DNA from 2 places in the Proteiniclasticum sp. C24MP genome. Region 2 is predicted to be linked to the other one. Evidence: a T-box and tRNA genes for the amino acid it is inferred to sense, from the RefSeq annotation. Region 2 holds a T-box; the other holds one or more tRNA genes.
The links. The T-box of region 2 lies ahead of tyrS (tyrosine--tRNA ligase). A T-box ahead of a tRNA ligase gene usually reads a tRNA of that ligase, here a tRNA-Tyr.

Region 1: it encodes a tRNA-Tyr, which carries the amino acid that the T-box ahead of tyrS (tyrosine--tRNA ligase) is inferred to sense. The anticodon was not compared.

Annotation. Positions count from the first base shown of each region.
Region 1 is NZ_JBINJW010000012.1:11,547-21,373, forward strand. Features, by position in the region: gene ACHAL6_RS09440 (ATP-dependent RecD-like DNA helicase) at 1-1,756, opposite strand, end outside; gene nagA (N-acetylglucosamine-6-phosphate deacetylase) at 2,000-3,124, shown strand; gene ACHAL6_RS09450 (DUF4153 domain-containing protein) at 3,357-5,090, shown strand; gene metK (methionine adenosyltransferase) at 5,206-6,396, opposite strand; SAM riboswitch class I at 6,470-6,570, opposite strand; tRNA gene ACHAL6_RS09460 (tRNA-Tyr) at 6,624-6,708, opposite strand; tRNA gene ACHAL6_RS09465 (tRNA-Tyr) at 6,791-6,875, opposite strand; tRNA gene ACHAL6_RS09470 (tRNA-Thr) at 6,883-6,957, opposite strand; gene upp (uracil phosphoribosyltransferase) at 7,281-7,910, opposite strand; gene rpiB (ribose 5-phosphate isomerase B) at 7,910-8,374, opposite strand; gene ACHAL6_RS09485 (hypothetical protein) at 8,377-8,808, opposite strand; gene ACHAL6_RS09490 (L-threonylcarbamoyladenylate synthase) at 8,811-9,827, opposite strand, start outside.
Region 2 is NZ_JBINJW010000022.1:18,134-27,960, forward strand. Features, by position in the region: gene ACHAL6_RS12370 (hypothetical protein) at 1-127, opposite strand, end outside; gene ACHAL6_RS12375 (permease prefix domain 1-containing protein) at 124-828, opposite strand; gene ACHAL6_RS12380 (PadR family transcriptional regulator) at 812-1,159, opposite strand; gene ACHAL6_RS12385 (hypothetical protein) at 1,407-1,658, opposite strand; gene ACHAL6_RS12390 (multiprotein-bridging factor 1 family protein) at 1,758-2,447, opposite strand; gene ACHAL6_RS12395 (DUF3783 domain-containing protein) at 2,452-2,847, opposite strand; gene ACHAL6_RS12400 (peptidylprolyl isomerase) at 2,889-3,401, opposite strand; gene ACHAL6_RS12405 (hypothetical protein) at 4,125-4,547, shown strand; T-box leader at 4,600-4,851, shown strand; gene tyrS (tyrosine--tRNA ligase) at 4,909-6,099, shown strand; gene murI (glutamate racemase) at 6,178-6,963, shown strand; gene ACHAL6_RS12420 (permease) at 7,063-7,599, opposite strand; gene ACHAL6_RS12425 (permease) at 7,599-8,081, opposite strand; gene ACHAL6_RS12430 (ArsR/SmtB family transcription factor) at 8,388-8,753, shown strand; gene ACHAL6_RS12435 (permease) at 8,789-9,793, shown strand.

The DNA of each region.
Region 1 (9,827 bases), on a different contig from region 2:
CTTTATCTCCGATCTGAAAATCGGTGAAATCATAACTCCTGTTGTTCGGATTCAGAGATTTCTGAAGCACCCGGTTCAGATTATGAACTCCCAGCTCTCCTTTTCTCATAGGTGTCAGAACCTGGAAATCCTTGACGCGATCCCACTTCCTGTTGAAATTAGGCAGTCTTTTTGTGATCAGTTCCACCAGGGTATCCAGGGATTCTTCCGGTCTTGTGCCGCTAATGAAGAAAAAATCACTGTCCTTGGCATTTAACTGCGGCATTTCCCCCGTGTTGATTCTGTGCGCATTGGTCGTAATGTAGGACTCTTTTCCCTGCCTGTAGATGAACTGAAGTTTAACCACCTTAAAAGCAGTGCTTTCAATAAGATCTTCCAGAACTCTTCCACTTCCAACTGATGGCAGCTGGTCCACATCTCCTACAAGAATCAGCCTCGTCTTGGGCTTAATGGCTTTCAGAAGATTATTCATGAGCATCACATCAATCATGGATGCTTCATCAATGATGACGACATCGCAGCTTAATGTATGATCTTCATCAAACAGCACCTCTTCGTCTTCAGTGGAAACACCAAGCTCGATCAGCCTGTGAATGGTTTTGGATTCACGCCCTGTCGCTTCAGACATTCTCTTAGCGGCTCTTCCTGTCGGCGCTGCCATGAGCACCTTTTTCCCAGCCCGATCAAAAATTTCAAGAATACATTTGATTATGGTGGTTTTACCTGTACCAGGGCCACCCGTTATGATTTCAATCCCATTATGTACAGCACCAGCAATAGCTTCAATCTGTTTTTCATGGAATGAAATGTGATTACTCTTCTCGAAATCCCGGATGTACTCCTCCACTGGCAGCTTCAGGTTATCCACTTCATCCAGCGCAAGGCTAAGGATTCTTTTTGTCACGGAAACTTCCGCATAAAGGTAAGGGAGGGCAAAAACACCTTCCACCTCATCCACCTTTTCCAGCACCAGTTTGTTCGTCATGACTGAATGCATGAGATTTTCTTCTATCAGTGCTTCAGGCACTTCCAGTACACTCTTCCCTCTTTCGATGAGTTCATGTCTGGGAATGAATGTACTACCTTGTGCGCAGTACTCATTCACAATATGACTGATCCCGCTTTGAATCCTAAAGGGTGAATCGATCTCGATGCCGAGATTTCTGGCAATGCCATCCGCCGTCTTGAAGCCGATGCTTGGCACCTCTTCTGATAAAACATAGGGATTCTGCCTGACTTTCGCAATGGCTTCATTCCCGAAAACGCGGTAGATCTTCAGTGCCTGCTTGGGTGTCACCCCATAGCTTTGTAGAAACACCATAATGTTTTTCACTTCTCTGCCTTTGATGTAGGAATCATAAATCAGTTTGATTTTCTTTTCTCCGATTCCATCCAGCTCCATAAGTCTTCTCGTGTCATTCTCAATAATATTGAAAATTTCGCTCCCGAATTTATCCACCAGTTTCTTTGCAGTTATGGGGCCAATTCCGGATATGGAACCCGATGCAAGATATTTTTCAATCCCTTTAAGAGAATTAGGCATGACCTCCTCATAAGTCTCACATTTGAACTGCTTTCCAAAGGTTGCATGGAGCACCCACTCCCCTTTCAGTATATAAGTCTGACCTACTGATATAAAGGGAAAGGTACCCAATGCGATGTGGATATCCTTGTCGTCTTCTATTCTGAAAATGCAGAACGCATTCTCTTCATTCTGAAATATGATGTCCCTTACAACACCTTCTAAACTCTCCATAACTACTCCCTTTACCGATTTCTATACTTTTCATAGTTATATCATAATCTAAAAGGTCTCCGGTTTCCACATTTCCTTACATGGATTATTATGGACTGATACTGGAAGATTATTCATCTGCTCGGAGAATTTTTCCAGGAAATTTCACCAGAACGCTTCTCCTGGTAATCTCAGGTTGTTATTTTCATGTATAATATAGTCATAAGACAAACTCAGAAAATGAATGAAATAAGAGGTGTAGACATGATATTCAAAGATTTTAAAGTGATTTTCACAGACAGGATAGAGCAGATGTCCGTCCAGATCAGCGATGGGAAAATCACAAGCTTCAACCCGGACTTTTCTGATGACGAGGTCATCGAAGGAGAAGGCAGATACCTTTCACCGGGATTCATCGATATCCATATTCACGGTGCCGGCAATCATGATACCATGGAAGGGACTTTCGAAGCTCTCGAAACCATATCGAAAACCATTGCTGAACATGGAACAACAACATTTCTGCCTACTACAATGACTGTAGATACAAAGGAAATAAGAAAGGCAGTGGAAGCCGCCAAGGTGGCACAGAATCAGGTAAGCGGCGCTTCCATCGGAGGCGTGCATCTGGAAGGACCTTTCATCAATGAAGGCGCCATTGGCGCCCAGAACCCGAAATACGTACAGAAACCGACTCTGGAAGCATTCAAGGAGATGGTGGGAAACAATCTGGATCTGATCAAAAACATCACCATGGCACCTGAGGTGGAAGGCGCACTGGAGCTGATTCCCTATCTTAGAGAAAATGGCGTCAACGTCTCCATGGGACATACGGTGGCAACCTATGAGCAGGCCATGGAAGGTATAAGAGCTGGTGTCAACCACTCCACACATCTGTTCAACGCCATGACTCCCTTCACCCATCGAAATCCTGGTGTTGTAGGTGCAATCTTCGATACTGACATCACAACGGAGACTATTTCCGATGGTATTCATGTAAGCTACCCTTCCCTGAGAACCGCCTATAAAATCAAAACTTCCGAAAAAGTCCTTCTCATCACCGACGCCATGATGGCATGCGGAATGCCCGATGGCACCTATTCCCTGGGAGGGCAGGCTGTCATTTCCAAGGAAGGTGCAGCAAGACTTACCTCCGGAGCACTGGCAGGTTCCATCCTCACCATGGACAAAGCAGTGAAGAATGTATTTGACCATACAGACCTTCCACTCCATGAAGTCATCAAAATGGCCTCCTACAACGGGGCAGTCTTCATAGGTGCAGAAAAGAATACCGGAAAGATCGCGCTGAATTACGATGCGGATCTTCTTATCCTGTCTGATGCCCTAGATGTGGAACACGTCTTCATAAAAGGAAAACAGTTCAGATAAAGCATATCCCGTTTCTTCATACCCATGAAGTGGCGGGATTTTTTCTTCCTTACACCCGCTGTGATGATGATTTCTGAATGTTTTAACAATTTATGAAGATTTGCCGAATTATTGTCTTTGCAATGATTTTGATACTACTATAAAGATATAGCACTATACAATATAAGTAAGAAATCCCTATTTTACATCAAGGAGGTGAACAGAAAACATCATCTACGGTGTTTTCTTTACCATGAAAGTCATAGAACGAATCAAGGGACAATTCGCAGGACTAGGAGACAGCTTTCTTAGATATCCCGTCACTGCACTGCTTTCCATTGCACTGATGGTCATTCTGATCATCCAGAACGAAAGAAACATAAACGGCATTTATGAGACCGAAATGCTTAGAAGACTGGCCATGACCGCCGCCATCGGTATGCTTGCCAGCATATCCCTGAAACATCTTCAGGAGAGATTCTGGCCGGACAAACCCGCTCTGATTCTGGTAGCCGCGCCCTCAGCACTGCTCATGGGGCTCTACTACTTCTTTTTCACAGAAGAAATGAACCAGATCAGCGGTATCCGTTTCATCGGCTTCCTGCTTACGCTCATCATAGCCCTTTTCTATACACTGAAACTAAAGGAGAACAGGAACTACGAACCTTACGTCATCCGAATCTTCAACGGATTCTTCATCACTGTCCTCTATTCCGGTGTGCTTTATTTCGGAATATCCGCCATCATATTCACCATTAACGCTTTATTTGATGCAGACATCGACGGGAAATGGTTCTTCTATTTCTTCCTGATGGTGACTTTCATCTTCGGCGCACTGATGTTTCTCTCCAAACTGCCCGAAAAGGAGGAATCCTTCGAAAGCTACCCTTATTCCAAAGCGCTTAAGATTCTCCTACTATATATCGTCATTCCGCTGATTACCATCTATACCGGAATTCTCTATGTGTATTTCATTAAGATTCTCGTGACACAGGAATGGCCTAGAGGTCTGGTATCGAACCTTGTATTATGGTACTCCGTGGTGTCAGCAGCTGTGATCTTCTTCATCACCCCGATTCTTGAAGAAAACAGACTGGCCGAAATTTTCAGAACCTGGTTCCCGAGAATTCTTCTTCCAATACTTGCTATGATGTTCGTATCCATCGGAAAAAGAATCGCACAGTATGGCGTGACTGAGAACCGATACTTCGTGGTACTGTTGGGCATCTGGGTACTGCTTATCATGGTCTACTTCATCGTGAAAAAGAAACTCACCAACATCTTCATTCCCGTAACCTTATCGATCTTCGCTCTGGTTTCCATACTGGGACCGCTGTCAGCATTCAGTGTATCCAGTTTCAGTCAGAATCAGAGATTCACCGCGCTTCTGGAAAAGAACGACATGCTGCAGTCCGGCAGCATACAGCCGGGAACCAATGTGTCTGAAGAAGACCGGAAGAACATCTCCAGCATCGTGAGCTATTTTGACTCAAGAGATCCCAGCAAGATCAAATATCTTGGTGATGATTATGAGTATAATGATTTCGAAAGCGTTTTCGGGTTCGAGAGACAGGATTACTACAGATATCCGGAAATGGAATACATCTACTTAAGTTCCGATATGGATCGGACCGGTATCGACATTAAAGGATATGATTATCTATTCACAGTGAATTACAATACCAGAACAGCAGAAACCGACGGAATCACCCTCGAGCTGGATAACGTGACAGATCTCATTGTCCGATTGAACGGGGAACCGATCATGACTGAAGACCTGTCAGAAGACATCGAAAGAATCGTCAGAGAAAACGAAGATCAGATGCAAAAAGCTCAGATCGCCTACGAAGACTCCATCATCCTAAAGGAAAATGACAGGGTTTCCGTCAAGCTCATCCTGAGAGAACTCTCTGCAAGAAAAACAGATAGTGATACGCTTGATTTCGACTACATCAACTTCAATATCCTGCTCCAGATGAAAAACTGATTCAGTCTGATGATTATTCATGAAGAAAGCCTCAGCCATCTCGATTTACTCGAGTGACTGAGGCTTTCTATTCTATTTCGTGGTATTATGCTGTCTTTCCGTCTGACTTTCAGCGTTAAGCCAGTTCAGGCAAAAGACTTCTGATTTCATCCACTTTATTGAGCTTCTCCCATGTCAGATCCAGGTCATCTCTTCCGAAGTGACCATAAGCTGCAATCTTTCTATAGATCGGCTTCTGGAGATCCAGATCCCGGATGATTGCACCTGGTCTAAGGTCGAATATCCTGCTAATGACTTCTATAATGCGCTCATGAGATACTTTTTCCGTTCCAAATGTGAATACCTCAATGGAAATCGGCTTTGCAACACCTATGGCATAACTCAGCTGTACTTCCAGCTTGTCGGCAACTCCTGCTGCCACAAGGTTCTTCGCCACCCATCTCGCTGCATAAGCTGCAGAACGGTCAACCTTTGTTGGATCTTTTCCTGAGAAAGCTCCGCCTCCATGTCTTCCATAACCGCCATAGGTATCCACAATGATCTTTCTTCCGGTAAGTCCGGAATCTCCTTGTGGTCCTCCTACAATAAACTGCCCAGTTGGATTCACGTAGATCTTGGTGTTCTCATCCATGAGTTCTTCAGGCACAACTGCCATGATCACATGTTCAATGATGTCTCTTCTGATTTCTTCCTGGGTCACTACAGAACTGTGCTGCGTAGAGAGAACAACCGCCTCAACCCTTACAGGTTTGTCATTCTCATCATACTCTATGGTCACCTGGGTTTTCCCATCCGGTCTGAGATAGGTGAGTGTCTCATTCTTTCTTACTTCCGCAAGCCTTCTGGCCAGTTTCTGAGCAAGATTGATGGGCATAGGCATATAATCTTCCGTTTCGTTGGTGGCGAAACCGAACATCATCCCCTGATCTCCTGCTCCAGTCTGAAGCATGGCATCATGGTCCCCCTCACGTGTCTCCAGAGATGCGTTGACTCCCTGAGCGATATCTGGTGACTGTTCGTCAATGGAAGTAAGCACAGCGCATGTTTCAGCATCAAAACCGTACTTGGCACGGACATATCCGATTTCAGTGACAGTTTTTCTCACTACCTTCGGAATATCCACGTAGCAGTCTGTTGTGATTTCCCCCATAACCATGACCATACCAGTGGTCACGGCAGTTTCGCAGGCGACTCTGGCTTTCGGATCCTGTTCAAGGATACTGTCCAGGATGGCATCTGAAATCTGATCGCATATTTTATCCGGATGCCCTTCTGTTACAGATTCTGAAGTAAATAGTCTTTTCATTTTTTTCCTCCCTTTTTTCAGACAAATAAAAAACCTCTTCACAATAAGAAGAGGTGTCGTAAGTTCTACATCTCTCTTATCTTGCAGCGTATTCGCTGCAGGAATTGGCACCACGTATTTCTACAGGTTGCCGGGTTTCATAGGGCCCTTTCCCTCCACCTCTCTTGATAAGAGTATTCAATTTTTTTCATAAAAAAAGACAGCAATTGAAACAATTGTGTCTTTTGTGGTGGAGGAGAGTGGATTCGAACCACTGAAGCAACTTGCAACAGATTTACAGTCTGCCCCCTTTGGCCACTTGGGTACTCCTCCCTATCAGTGTACAACTGCCTATTTATAGTACAACAGTCTTAGGGTTTTGTCAATAACATTTGCTCATATTTTTCAAGGATAATGGTGGAGGAGAGTGGATTCGAACCACTGAAGCAACTTGCAACAGATTTACAGTCTGCCCCCTTTGGCCACTTGGGTACTCCTCCGAAAATGTGGAGCTGGTGAACGGAATCGAACCATCAACCTGCTGATTACAAATCAGCTGCTCTACCATTGAGCCACACCAGCAAATGAACTGACAAAGACTAGTATATAGCCTAGACGATGATATTTCAAGGGTTTTTCTTAAAATAAATCCCGTTTTTTTATTTGATATTTTTTGTCATATTGAAGAGGGGAGATCTCTTTCCACACCCACTTCATAAAACTCTTGAGTCTCTTGACACTTCAAATCCGTCTGATGATTTCAGCTTTTTCACCGCATCTGTTTTCCAATTCTGTTGTCCTTAAAATTTCCATTCAGTTCCTGAAAAAAACACCCGCCATGAACTGAAATAATCTGTTCATGGCGGGTATAGAATCATTTCCCAATAGACTGACTGAAATACCTGTTACTTGGTGCCAAAGAGTCTGTCTCCTGCGTCTCCCAGTCCTGGAACGATATATCCGTGTTCGTTCAGCTTTTCATCAATTGCCGCGATGAAGATATCAACATCAGGATGCTTCTCCGATAAAGCTTTGATTCCTTCAGGAGCCGCCACAAGACCTACGAACTTAATGCTCTTCGCTCCTCTTTTCTTCAGCATATGAATCGCGTCAATGGCAGACCCGCCTGTTGCAAGCATCGGATCCACAACAATAACTTCTCTCTCTTCAATATCCTTTGGCAGTTTGCAGAAGTATTCCACTGGCTGAAGTGTACTCTCATCTCTGTAAAGTCCGATGTGTCCGACTTTTGCTGCAGGAACAAGCTTGAGCATTCCGTCAACCATTCCGATACCGGCTCTTAGAATTGGCACGATCGCCAGTTTTTTACCTGTGATGATTTTACAGTGGGCAACTGCCACCGGGGTCTCAATATCCACATCTTCCATTGGAAGATCTCTTGTCACCTCATAAGCCATAAGTGTAGAGATTTCTTCCACCACTTCTCTGAATTCCTTGGACCCTGTATTCTTGTCTCTGATGATGGCCAGCTTGTGTAATACCAGCGGATGATTGATTTCAATTATTCTGCTCATTAATTTTCCTCCTCAAGTTCTGCATTTTCCTCTTCTAATCTGGTTATTTTATCAATACGTGTCTGATGTCTTCCGCCCTCGAATTCAGCACCTAAAAAGGTGTCTACAATATCCAATGCAAGGGCTTGACCGATTACTCTTTCACCCATAGTCAGGATGTTCGCATTATTATGCTCTCTGGATGCGTGAGCACTGAAGGTATCATGACACAGTGCTGCTCTGATTCCTTTCACCTTATTTGCAGCTATACCGATTCCGATTCCAGTTCCACATATGAGGATACCAAAATCAGACTCCTTGTCAACTACGCTGGCAGAAACTTTTTTTGAAATATCCGGATAATCACAGGATTCTCTGGTATAGGTACCAAAGTCTCTGACTTCATACCCTTTCTTCTCCAGATGTTCCTTCACCGCTTCCTTTAATCCTACGCCGCCATGGTCTGCACCAATTGCTATTTTCATTTTTACCTCCTGAATTTATCAAATTGTGTTATTTTATGAATTAATTTCCTGATTTCGCTGAAAGTCTTGAGATAGATTTCCTCATTCATGCCGTAAGGGTCCATAACGTCGCCTGATTCACCGGCGAGCTCTTTCAGGGTATAAACCCTCTCACCGCCGTAACGCCTCTTCACTTCCCTCTTCTGTGCCTCTGTCATGGTGATGATGTATTCCGCATCCGCCATATCAAGGTCCATAAGCTCTTCTGCTTCGCGATCCACGTCATACCCATATTCTCTCTGGAGTATTTCCCTGGCTTCTCTGGAGATCGTGCTTCCTCTTTGAACAAACAGGCCACGGGAAGCGGCTTCCGCTTTGTGATAAGTCTCATTGAAAATCACTTCTGCCATGGGACTTCTGCAAGTATTTCCTGTACAAACAAATAACACTTTCATGCTTACACCTCGATTATATTGAATCCGGATGCTTTCTTTAACCGATTCATAATCGCCACACCGACGCCTTTTTCGGAAAAGCCCTCCGCCAGAATCACATCAACATTCAGATCATCAAAAGTCCTCAATCCCTCAAAAAGATTTCTTGCGATTTCAGAGGAATTCTTCTCGCTTCCCAGAGATATGAATCTGATGTTCTCTTTATTATACATCTTCTCGCGTTCTTTGGGAGCCAAAACACCTACAACTTTCCCCTGATTCTGGTAGTTTTCCGCCAGCGCAAGGATCCGCTTTTCCACTTTTCCCTCATTTCCTGTGATGATGGTCAAGGGTGCTTTGGGTGCGTAATGCCTGTACTTCATCCCAGGCGCTTTCGGAATCTCTTTTTCATCCGCTCTTGTCATGGCTTCATCATAGACGATCTCATGGTCAACCGTTAGAAGATCATCATACGTGATATACCCGGGACGCAGTAGACGAGGAGGATGAACACTGTAATCCACAATGGTGGATTCAAGCCCCACAATGGAACTTCCATCGCCTATGATCATGTCCACTCTCCCATCAAGGTCTTCCACGCAACGCCTGAAATTCGTAGGGCTGGGTTTTCCTGAAATATTCGCGGACGGTGCCGCGATGGGACAGCCAGAAGCCCTTATGAGGAGCATAGCCGTTTCGTTGGAAGGCATCCTGATTCCTACCGTATCAAGACCGGCACTGGTTTCCATAGGGATGAGATCCGTCTTTTTCAGAATGAGCGTCAGGGGTCCCGGCCAGAACTTATCCATCAGCTCCTGAGCCTTCCCTGGAATCTCCTGCGCAAAGGCGGAAAGATCCGCGTCCGCAACATGTATGATCAGAGGATTATCCTGCGGTCTGCCTTTAGCCTCAAATATCTTTTTTACCGCGTCCTGATTCAATGCATCTGCACCAAGCCCATAGACTGTCTCTGTTGGAAATGCGACAACACCTCCTCTTTTTATGATTTCAGCGCCTTGTTCTATCCATTCCATATCTAT
Region 2 (9,827 bases):
GAATACTTCTCTCAGATCCCCTATAAGCTGCCACCGGGTCTATATAGAACATACCGGACAGTAAAGCAAAAGAGATGAAAATGGCTATGAAAATAATGTTTCTCAGAATCTTTCTCTTTCTATTCATAGGCCACCTTCTTTCAGCGGAATCTCCACTTTATAGTACCTGTTGTAGGAGTCATATTCGATGATGAGTTTTTCCGCGTCTTCCGGGAAGCCATGGACAGTATGTCGTCCTCTTGAGAAGATGCCACCAACGGAACCCTGCCCAGACATGAAGAAATAATCCTGCCCCGTTTCATCCAGGATGGTGCCGATGTTTCCGAAGCTGTAGCCAGAGGTTCCGAAGTCCCTCGTCAGAAGGGTATTATAGAGGATACTCAGATCTCCGTTTATCTCTACGATGACTTCATCGAAATAGATGATTCTGTTGTCGATTCTCACTTTTTCATTCACATCAATCCTGTAGAGAACGTCTTCTCGTGGAACATCTCCTGATCTGCTGTCAAGGATGGCAATAGTCAGAGTGAAAAGCCCCAGGATCAGAACAATCATCGCTATGCCCGCCAGGGTACTGGAGAAGAAATGGAGCCAGCCAAGAAGCGGACGATGCTCTCTGTTCAGCGCCTTTCCGATTTCCACAGGGTTCCCGAAATTCTCCAGAGCCATTTCCTCGGCTTCCTCTTTTTCGTATCCCTGAGAAAGATAGTCCTCCACCCGTTCTTCCAGATGACTCGTCAGTTCCTGATAGATGGGCTCATGGTCATAGGAGAACTTCACCTGAGACAGCACTTCACTCAGATACGCGTCTTTACCTTGCCAGCTCATACTGTCCACCAAACACAACCTTCTCCACAGATTCCGTAAAGACTGCCCACTGTTCTTTCTCAAGAGCCAGCTGCTTTTTTCCTTTCACCGTGATCTGGTAGTATTTCCTTGCTCTGCCTGCATCCCCTTTGGACTGGTAGGATTTCAGCCACCCCATGTTCTCCATCTTGTGAAGGACGGGATACAGCGTCCCTTCCTTGAACTGGAAAGAACTGTCGGAGCGAAGCTCCAGTTCTTTGATGATCTCGTAGCCATACATATCCTTGCCTGAGAGAAGAGATAACAGAAGCATTCCCGTGGTTCCCCCCAGTAGATTCTTGTCAAAATTCATCGTACAACCTCCTTTTCGTCTATACATAGACCTTCTATGATTAGAATACCTTGAAGCTCTATGTATGTCAAGAAGGAAAACACAGGCTTTCATAACATCACCCATCAGTGACACACTATGATTATGTTTAATGTATATTGTAAAATAATGGCAAAAAAGAAAAGCAGCTAAAGTTTTCACCTTAGCTGCTTTTCTGACAATCAGACAGTACCCCGCATAATGCTGAGTCCTGTCTGTGTTCTATTTTTCATTTCGGTCCCAATACGTTCTGTCCACTTCTTGTACGTAGTACTTCTCGATCAATCGTAATTTGAACATCTTCTTCAACTGGCTTATCGTAGGAAATCTTCTTTTTACTATTTATTTTTCTCTCTGGTTTCTTCCCGGAAACCTGATCTTTATAGTCCTTTTTTCTAACAACATCCGCAATGAACGCTCCTGCAGCAATTACAGCGATTAACCCGATCACAAGAAGATATAATAATGTATCACTGTTCATTTCTTTTCCTCCTACTTCTGTTAAATTGATGCTCCAACTACTGTCACGAACTCATTTTCACGGATAGGTACAGCTTATTTTCTTTTTATTGTCTGATGTCTATAACCGGATCTCCACTTTGTAGAGTTTCAGTAGAATCGTAACTTCCTTCAGCGGCACGATCTCCGATCTCTGTGTCTCGTTAAAGGTCAGAAGCTCCACATTTCCATTGTTCAGGTTCCTGATCTTTCTCAGAAGATTCTTCCCTTTATAGGATAAGAGCATCATCTGTGTACCCTGAATCTCTTTGGCTTCCACCCCAGACACCAGGTCTCCTTTCCGGATGCGATATCCTTTGAGATCATCATTTTCCACCTTCAGCATCACAACCTTATCCATAGGATACCCGTCGATCTTCTTCTTTTCCACCACATGGCTCTGATGCCCCAGCGGATTTTTCATATCATACCCGAATATGGGCACATTCTTGATGTTTTCTCCAAAGGCCTGATTCCAGAGTTCATTCACTGGTGTCTTTGGTGCCACATAGACTTCCTTCTTGATGATTTCCTTGGTTCTTTCAAAGGATTCCGACTGCGCAGACTCCTCCAGAGAACCCAGTCCCATGGAACCGATCTTCTTGTTGAAGACTTTGGAAAATCTCTTGATGAGATCCTCATTGACGATTCTTCTGCCCAGCTCCACATCATTGACGAAGCTCTCGGAAACCCCCAGCTTCTTCGCCACCTGCTTCATGGACATATTCGCTTCCAGTCTTGATTTTTTCAGTTCTTCACCGACTCTTGCCATTTTCTCACCCCAGATTTTCTGCTAATTTCGCACGTCGTTCCATTTCAATCTGCTTGTTCTCTTCCCGCTCTTCCAGGAGATGCTCGATCATGTAGTCGAACTTCCACTTCAGATTGGTTCTTGTGATCACTGCCATGATGGAACCGAAGACATGCTCTCTTCTGATTTTCGAAATGAGGTCCTTCAGTTCATCGTTGGTCTCATAGCCGCAGAAGATCATGATCTTCACGATTCCAAGGGGCGCACCCTCATGGGGAATCTCCTTGTTTTCTATGAGCTCTTCCAGTGTTCCACCTGCGTTACCGTTATGAATCTGATGCAGATTCAGTCCCTCGCCTGTAAGGCGCTTTTTTTCCTCTTCACTCAGTCCATAGACGAGTATCTTTCTTTCATTAGTCATAATTTACTCCTGATTCTAGTATTTAACACACACAGGAATCTCTATAGTACTTCAGGTTCCCCTATGTTTTCCGCATTTTCCACAGTCACTTTCTCCATGACCTGGTCCACTCTTGGCATATCTCTGTAGTCACGGTCCACTCTTACGATCTCAAGGGCATTTTCAAGGCCTTCCGTGATCTTTCCGAAGGCTGCATACTGGCCGTCCAGATGCGGTGAATCCGCCACCATGAGGAAGAACTGGCTTCCTGCAGAGTCGTTGTGCTGGCTTCTTGCCATGGAAATAACGCCCTTCTCATGCTTCAGCTCATTTCTGAATCCGTTGCCGGAGAATTCTCCCTTGATCTTGTATCCAGGTCCACCGATGCCGATACCTTCAGGGCATCCTCCCTGGATCATGAATCCTGGAATGACGCGATGGAACTTCAGTCCGTCATAGAATCCCTTCTTTACTAGAGATACGAAATTCTTCACCGTATTGGGTGCGATTTCCGGATATAGTTCTACTTTAATTTCTTTTCCTGTTTCCATTTTTATGGTTACAACTGGGTTCATTATATTACTCTCCTTCTCAATTAGAATTTTCTTCTTCATTATACCAATAGTTCCTGATAAAGAAAAATAAATAAATCATTGACTAGAACGAACGTTTGTATTATACTGAAATCAGAACAAAAGTTCGTAGTGCATCATCACACTATAGGAGTGGAGATTATCTTCCCATAATCAGCCACCCCTGGGCATATAGAGAATCTGCGCGGATTCTTTAGAGCCTTCTATCATATTTCATAACCCCGGATTAAGGGGTTTCTTTTTTTGCCCATTTTCTGTGCTTCCTCATTCCACGCAATCAAAAAGGAGCCCTTTCGAACTCCCTGTTTCATACTTCAATCATATGCGTTTGCACCAGTCTGTAGATACTGACTAAAATGACGATCACGGAAAGAAGCACAATGACTTTCCTGATCTTCTCCAGTTTTTCATTACAGACCTCCAATAGATTGATCCATCTATATATTTATGCTGATTTTACTGTATTGATCTGAATCAATCAATATGAATACGAAATATTCCTTTCTTCTTCTTTTTCAGTTTCAAGGATTTCACTTATTCCAGTTCCATCCTATTTCTTTCCACATTATTTTCCCGAATTTCAGCAAAAAATATTTCTATACGGTATAATATGACTAAAATGATTATATCTGAAAAATACGAATCTGAACTGATAAAAGGGGGGAAATGCGTCACCTTCTCAAGGGGGAAGCAGACGCTTTACGCATGAACAGACAATTCACATCACTACTGAAATTCATCAGCCTTATGCTGCTGGCCATAGCTGGGCAGCTCATCATGGTTTCTGCATCGGAAAAAAGTACAGACTATTACAGCCTGGCTACCCTCATCGCGACCATTCTCGTCTTCACTCTGTTCGGAGCTGTACTGGGCGGAAACGATCTGGGACAGTATCTGTCCTCAAGACTTAGGGTCAGAACCAGTTTCTTCAAACTGTCTCTTGGCCTTGCAGGTCTTACCATCTTTCTCACAGTGGGCATCCTTGCACTCTTTGAACCAGGAAATAACTTCGCACCCAATGGTGTATTCGAGTTCTTTCTGAAGAGCCCCGTGTTTACGCCGCTGTATCTCATCACATGCGGATACTTCCTCGCCTGGTCCGTGGAAAAATACGACGGCATGTTCTGATATTCCTGTTGACTTTTCTTCAGCAAGAAGGTAATATAACTCTTAATCAATAAGAAAAGCATTGATGAGAAAGAGTACTCAAAAGTCATGTCTTAAGAGAGTTTCTGGGTGGTGTGAAGAAACAGACAGCTTCTGACGAATACATCTCTGAGCTAAGCACCCAACGGTTTATAACCAAGTAGGCTGCTTCGGGAAACTGCACCCGTTACAGTGCTAGGGTATGAATGTACCCGATAAGTTTTTCTGCGGTGACGCAGAAGATAAATCAAGGTGGTACCATGGAGCATCAGTCTTCATCCTTTTTACAGGATGAGGGCTTTTTTTATTGAAAAATAGAAGTAAACAGAAGGGATGGTATTTTATGGATATCGAGAAAACAATGGACATCATCAGAAAAGGAACAGTGGAGATCATCGGAGAAGAAGAGCAGAAGGATAAGATTCTTTCGGGAAGAGTGCTGAAAATCAAGCTGGGGCTGGACCCCAGTGCACCGGACATCCATCTGGGGCATACGGTGGTTTTAAGAAAGCTGAAGGCTTTTCAGGACCTGGGTCATGAAGTCCACATCATCATCGGTGATTTCACTGGTATGATCGGAGACCCAACAGGAAAATCGTCTTCCAGAGTTCAGCTCTCAAGGGAGCAGGTCATCGAAAACGCGAAGACCTACACAAACCAGATTTTTGAAATACTGGATGAGGAGAAGACGCTGGTGCACTTCAACAGCAGCTGGCTCAGGAAGCTTACACTTCAGAATATCCTGGAACTCACAAGAACCACCACGGTGGCAAGAATGCTCGAAAGAGAAGACTTCAGAAAAAGATACGAGTCTCACACACCCATAGGCATCCATGAATTTCTCTATCCGCTGATGCAGGCCTATGATTCACTTGCCATAGAAGCTGATGTGGAGCTTGGTGGTACCGATCAGACCTTTAATCTGCTCATGGGCAGAACCGTGCAGAAAGCAGAGGGCGTTTCACCTCAGACAGTGATTCTTCTGCCTCTCCTGGAAGGCCTGGACGGTGTACAGAAGATGAGTAAGAGCCTTGGCAATTATGTGGGCATCCATGAAGACCCGGAGACCATGTTCAATAAAGTCATGACCCTTCCGGATGAGCTGATTCTCAGATACTTCACACTGGTCACAGATCGTCTGCCTGAGGAGATCCGTACACTGGAAAAACGACTTGAGACAGAAAACCCTCGGGACATCAAAATGCTTCTGGCTGAAGAAATCACCACCATGTACCATGACAGAGAAAAGGCCGATGCTGCCAGAGAGAAATTCATAAGAGTCTTCACAAAAGAAGAGATTCCTGAAGATGTGAAGGAAATCAACGTATCGAAAGATGATTTCTCCTTAGGACATGTGCTGAAGGAAGAAGGACTTGTGGAAAGCTTCAATGAATATAAAAGACTTCTGTCTCAAAGCGGAATCTCCGTCAACGGGGAAAAGATCGCATCGGAGGAAGCCCTTCCAGTTTCCGGCTCCCTGCTGGTAAAGGTGGGAAAAAGAAAATTCATCCGGATTCATAGGGAAGAGCAGTAGGGAAATTGTATTACGCGGGTCCATTTGCTAAAATAGACAGTAGACAATCAAAATGGATTTGATGCGGAGGCTATAAAAATGGCAAACAATCAGCCCATTGGTTTCTTCGACTCTGGTGTCGGCGGAATCAGTGTATTAAAAAAGGCGATGGAACTTCTTCCTCATGAGGATTTCATATATTTCGGCGATTCAGTCAATGCTCCCTATGGGGATAAGGACCTGGAGACTATCAAAGCGCTTTCTTTCCAAGCTGTGGACTTTCTTCTGTCCTTTCACTGCAAGAGCATTGTTGTAGCCTGCAATACGGCAACCAGTGCAGCCATCACAGACATCAGGGAAAAGTATCCTGAGATCCCTGTCATCGGCATCGAACCTGCGCTGAAAGTGGCCATCGATCATACCACAGACGGCAAGATCCTCGTCCTCGCCACCAACAGGACGCTCCACGAGAAAAAGTTCAGGAAACTTTCCGACCAGTTTTCGCAGTCCAGAAACATTGTGAGTCTGCCCCTGCCAGGCCTCGTGGAAATCATCGAGAATGGAGAGGACTTTCAGGAAAAGAGCTATGCTTATCTGAAGAAAGCGCTGGAAAAAGTGGATAAGGATCTCAGCTCCGTAGTCCTTGGGTGCACGCACTATCCTTTCATCAAGCCCTCCTTGAGAAGAATCTTCAGTGAAGAGATTCTCATCGTGGACGGCAGTGAGGGTACCGCAAGGAGACTGAAAGAAGTGCTGACGGAAGAGCATCTCCTTCATGAGGAGACTCATGAAGGCACCTTGAGAATCTTCAATTCCTCGGATAGTCAGAAACTCATTGACCTGACTTACAGACTTCTGGAAGAAGACAGCGACACTGATAAGTAGCATGGAAATGGAATCAGAATAAAAAAGTTAAAATACCCGTTATGCACATAAGCTTATCAGGCTGTGCATAACGGGTATTTCTTCAGTTCTATCGAAAAATCAGTTTTCAAAATGCTCCGCTTTTTCGTAGATCTTTCTCTCTTCCTCTTTGGAGGTCATGAGTTTTATGATCCATGCGATGAGGATGATTCCTGGAAGGTCTACCAGCAGCCTTGTGACAGCGAATTTCGCGCCAAGAGCCCCCATCTCAAAGAGGAACATGGGAATCTTCGTGGTGGACCAGGCGCCGATGAACACCAGCACATTGAGGAACGATACCCCTTTCTTCATGAACACCGCCGCAATGGGGAAAGCGCCATAGAGCGGCCCTGCAGCTGCTGAACCGATGAATATGGCAAGAAGTGTTCCCTTGATGCCGGAACCCTCCCCCATGAACCGGATCATGGTTTCCTTGGGTACCCATATATCCAGGAGACCCAGAAGGACAAAAATAGGTGGAATGATGAGAATCATTTCCCGGAAAGAATAGGCAGTGGTGCTCAACGCCTTTATGCCCAGCTCTCTGTTCACCAGTGTCAGTGCAGCTACTCCAGCCAGTGCCAGAAAAAACCATCTGTATCTCTTAAGATAATTCATCATAAGCTCATCACCACCCATCCGATGACCAGCGCCACCACATAGGAAAACACATAAGCCAGTCCGTTTCTAAGAAATGTGGTCTTCCTACCGAAGTATTTCATCTCCACCGGTATGGTGATGAATCCCACCATCATGAGGGAGGAGATGAATGCACCGATCTGCATGTAGCCTGCTCCTCCTTCCAGAAGCAGAGCTGCTGTGGGAAAGGCGATGAATCCGGGAATCATGGTCACGGAACCCACCAGTGTGGCCAGCACCACGCCGATCCATCCGGAATCTGCCCCGATGATCCTGGAGATCACCTCAGGATTCAGCACTGCAATGAGCACCCCTACCAGCGTGATGACCACAAGAAATTCCGGCAGGATATTTTCAAAAGCCTTCCAGGCTTTTCTCAGTGCTTTTTTTGTCTTCATCTTATCTTTGTAAAACGAAATGATCAGCAGCACAAGCGTTGTGCCATACAAAAATGCATTCATAATTCAATTCCCTTTCTCATCTTTACTCATCCATCATGATTTTTTCTTTCACACTCTCATATACCTATAAGAGAATATATCAACCTGTAAATAATACCCCCCACCCTATTTTTTGTCAAGATGAGTCCCCTGCACCTTATACTGATTTTCTCCTGAATCTTCAGGCGGAAATCAAGTTTCCCTTTTGCCTGTTTCCTCTTAGAGCGTTATTTTTTGTCAATTGTTGACATCTTAAATCGCTGGGAGTACTATTATCATATTCCCATATAAGAATATGTGCATGTAAGAATAAAGGAATGTGATGAAATGAACGACTTACTTAATATCTTTAAAACCCTTTCTGATGAAACCAGACTGAGAATCGTTGTGCTTCTGCACCATGATGAGCTCTGCGTCTGTGAAATGAGCGGAATTCTTGATGTGTCCCAGCCCACCATTTCCAAGGGGCTCTCTAAGCTGAGGGATCTCAATCTGGTGGTGGATACAAGAAAAGAGAAATACGTGTATTACAGGTTGAGAGAAGATCACGCCATTCTTCAGAATATCATAAAGGACATTGCAGATCACATGGACCAGTACCCGAAACTGAAGGAAGATGTAGGAAACATTTCCACCAAGTGGAAATACTCCAACACCCCTACCCCCATTGATGCAAATGTCTTTGCAGAGTAAATCAGCATAAGAAAATAAATTATTAGGAGATAGAAATGTTTATATTCGAATGGATCAACAATCAGCTGCTCAAGATGGAGTGGCTCTATAACTTAGTGGAATCTCTGGTGGTCAACGTCTTTGGCCTCAGCATGACAGATCGTCTAGGCGCAAGCATTCACTTCTTCATTTATGATGTGGTGAAGATCTTCATCCTGCTGTCAGCACTTATATTTATGATTTCCTACATCCAGAGCTTCTTCCCCCCCGAGAGGACCAAAAGAATCCTTGGAAACTTCAGTGGAATCACAGCCAACATACTGGCTGCGCTCCTTGGTACCATCACTCCCTTCTGTTCCTGCTCCTCCATTCCGCTGTTTATCGGATTTACGAGTGCAGGGCTTCCCATCGGGACCACCTTTTCCTTCCTGATTTCTTCACCTCTGGTGGACCTGGCATCCGTCATACTCCTGGCAGGAATCTTCAACTGGAAGATCGCCATCGCCTATGTCATCGTAGGACTGGTCCTGGCCGTCATCGGCGGAACCGTCATCGGAAAGCTGAAGCTGGAATCCCATGTGGAATCCTTTGTCTTCAGCAACAACATGGAGATGGGTGAAGAGGATGTGATGACGAAAAGAGAACGAGTCGAATTCGCCAGAGATCAGGTTCTTGATATCGTGAAAAAGGTGTGGATCTATATCCTCATCGGCGTCGGCATCGGTGCTGCCATCCATAACTACATCCCTGAGAACTTCATCACAGCGGTTCTTGGTGCGGATAAGTGGTGGTCCGTTCTTGTGGCTACGGTAGTCGGAATTCCGATGTATGCTGATATCTTCGGCACACTGCCCATCGCTGAAGCACTCATAGCCAAAGGCGTAGGCCTTGGTACCGCACTGGCATTCATGATGGGTGTCACGGCACTGTCCCTGCCATCCCTCGTGATGCTGTCCAAGGTCGTGAAGCCAAAGCTCCTTGCCATCTTCTTCGGAATCGTGGCAGCGGGAATCGTCATCATCGGTTACACCTTCAATGCCTTCAGTTACCTGTTTATTTAGTGAACCAATAAAATATACATATATTTAAGGAGAG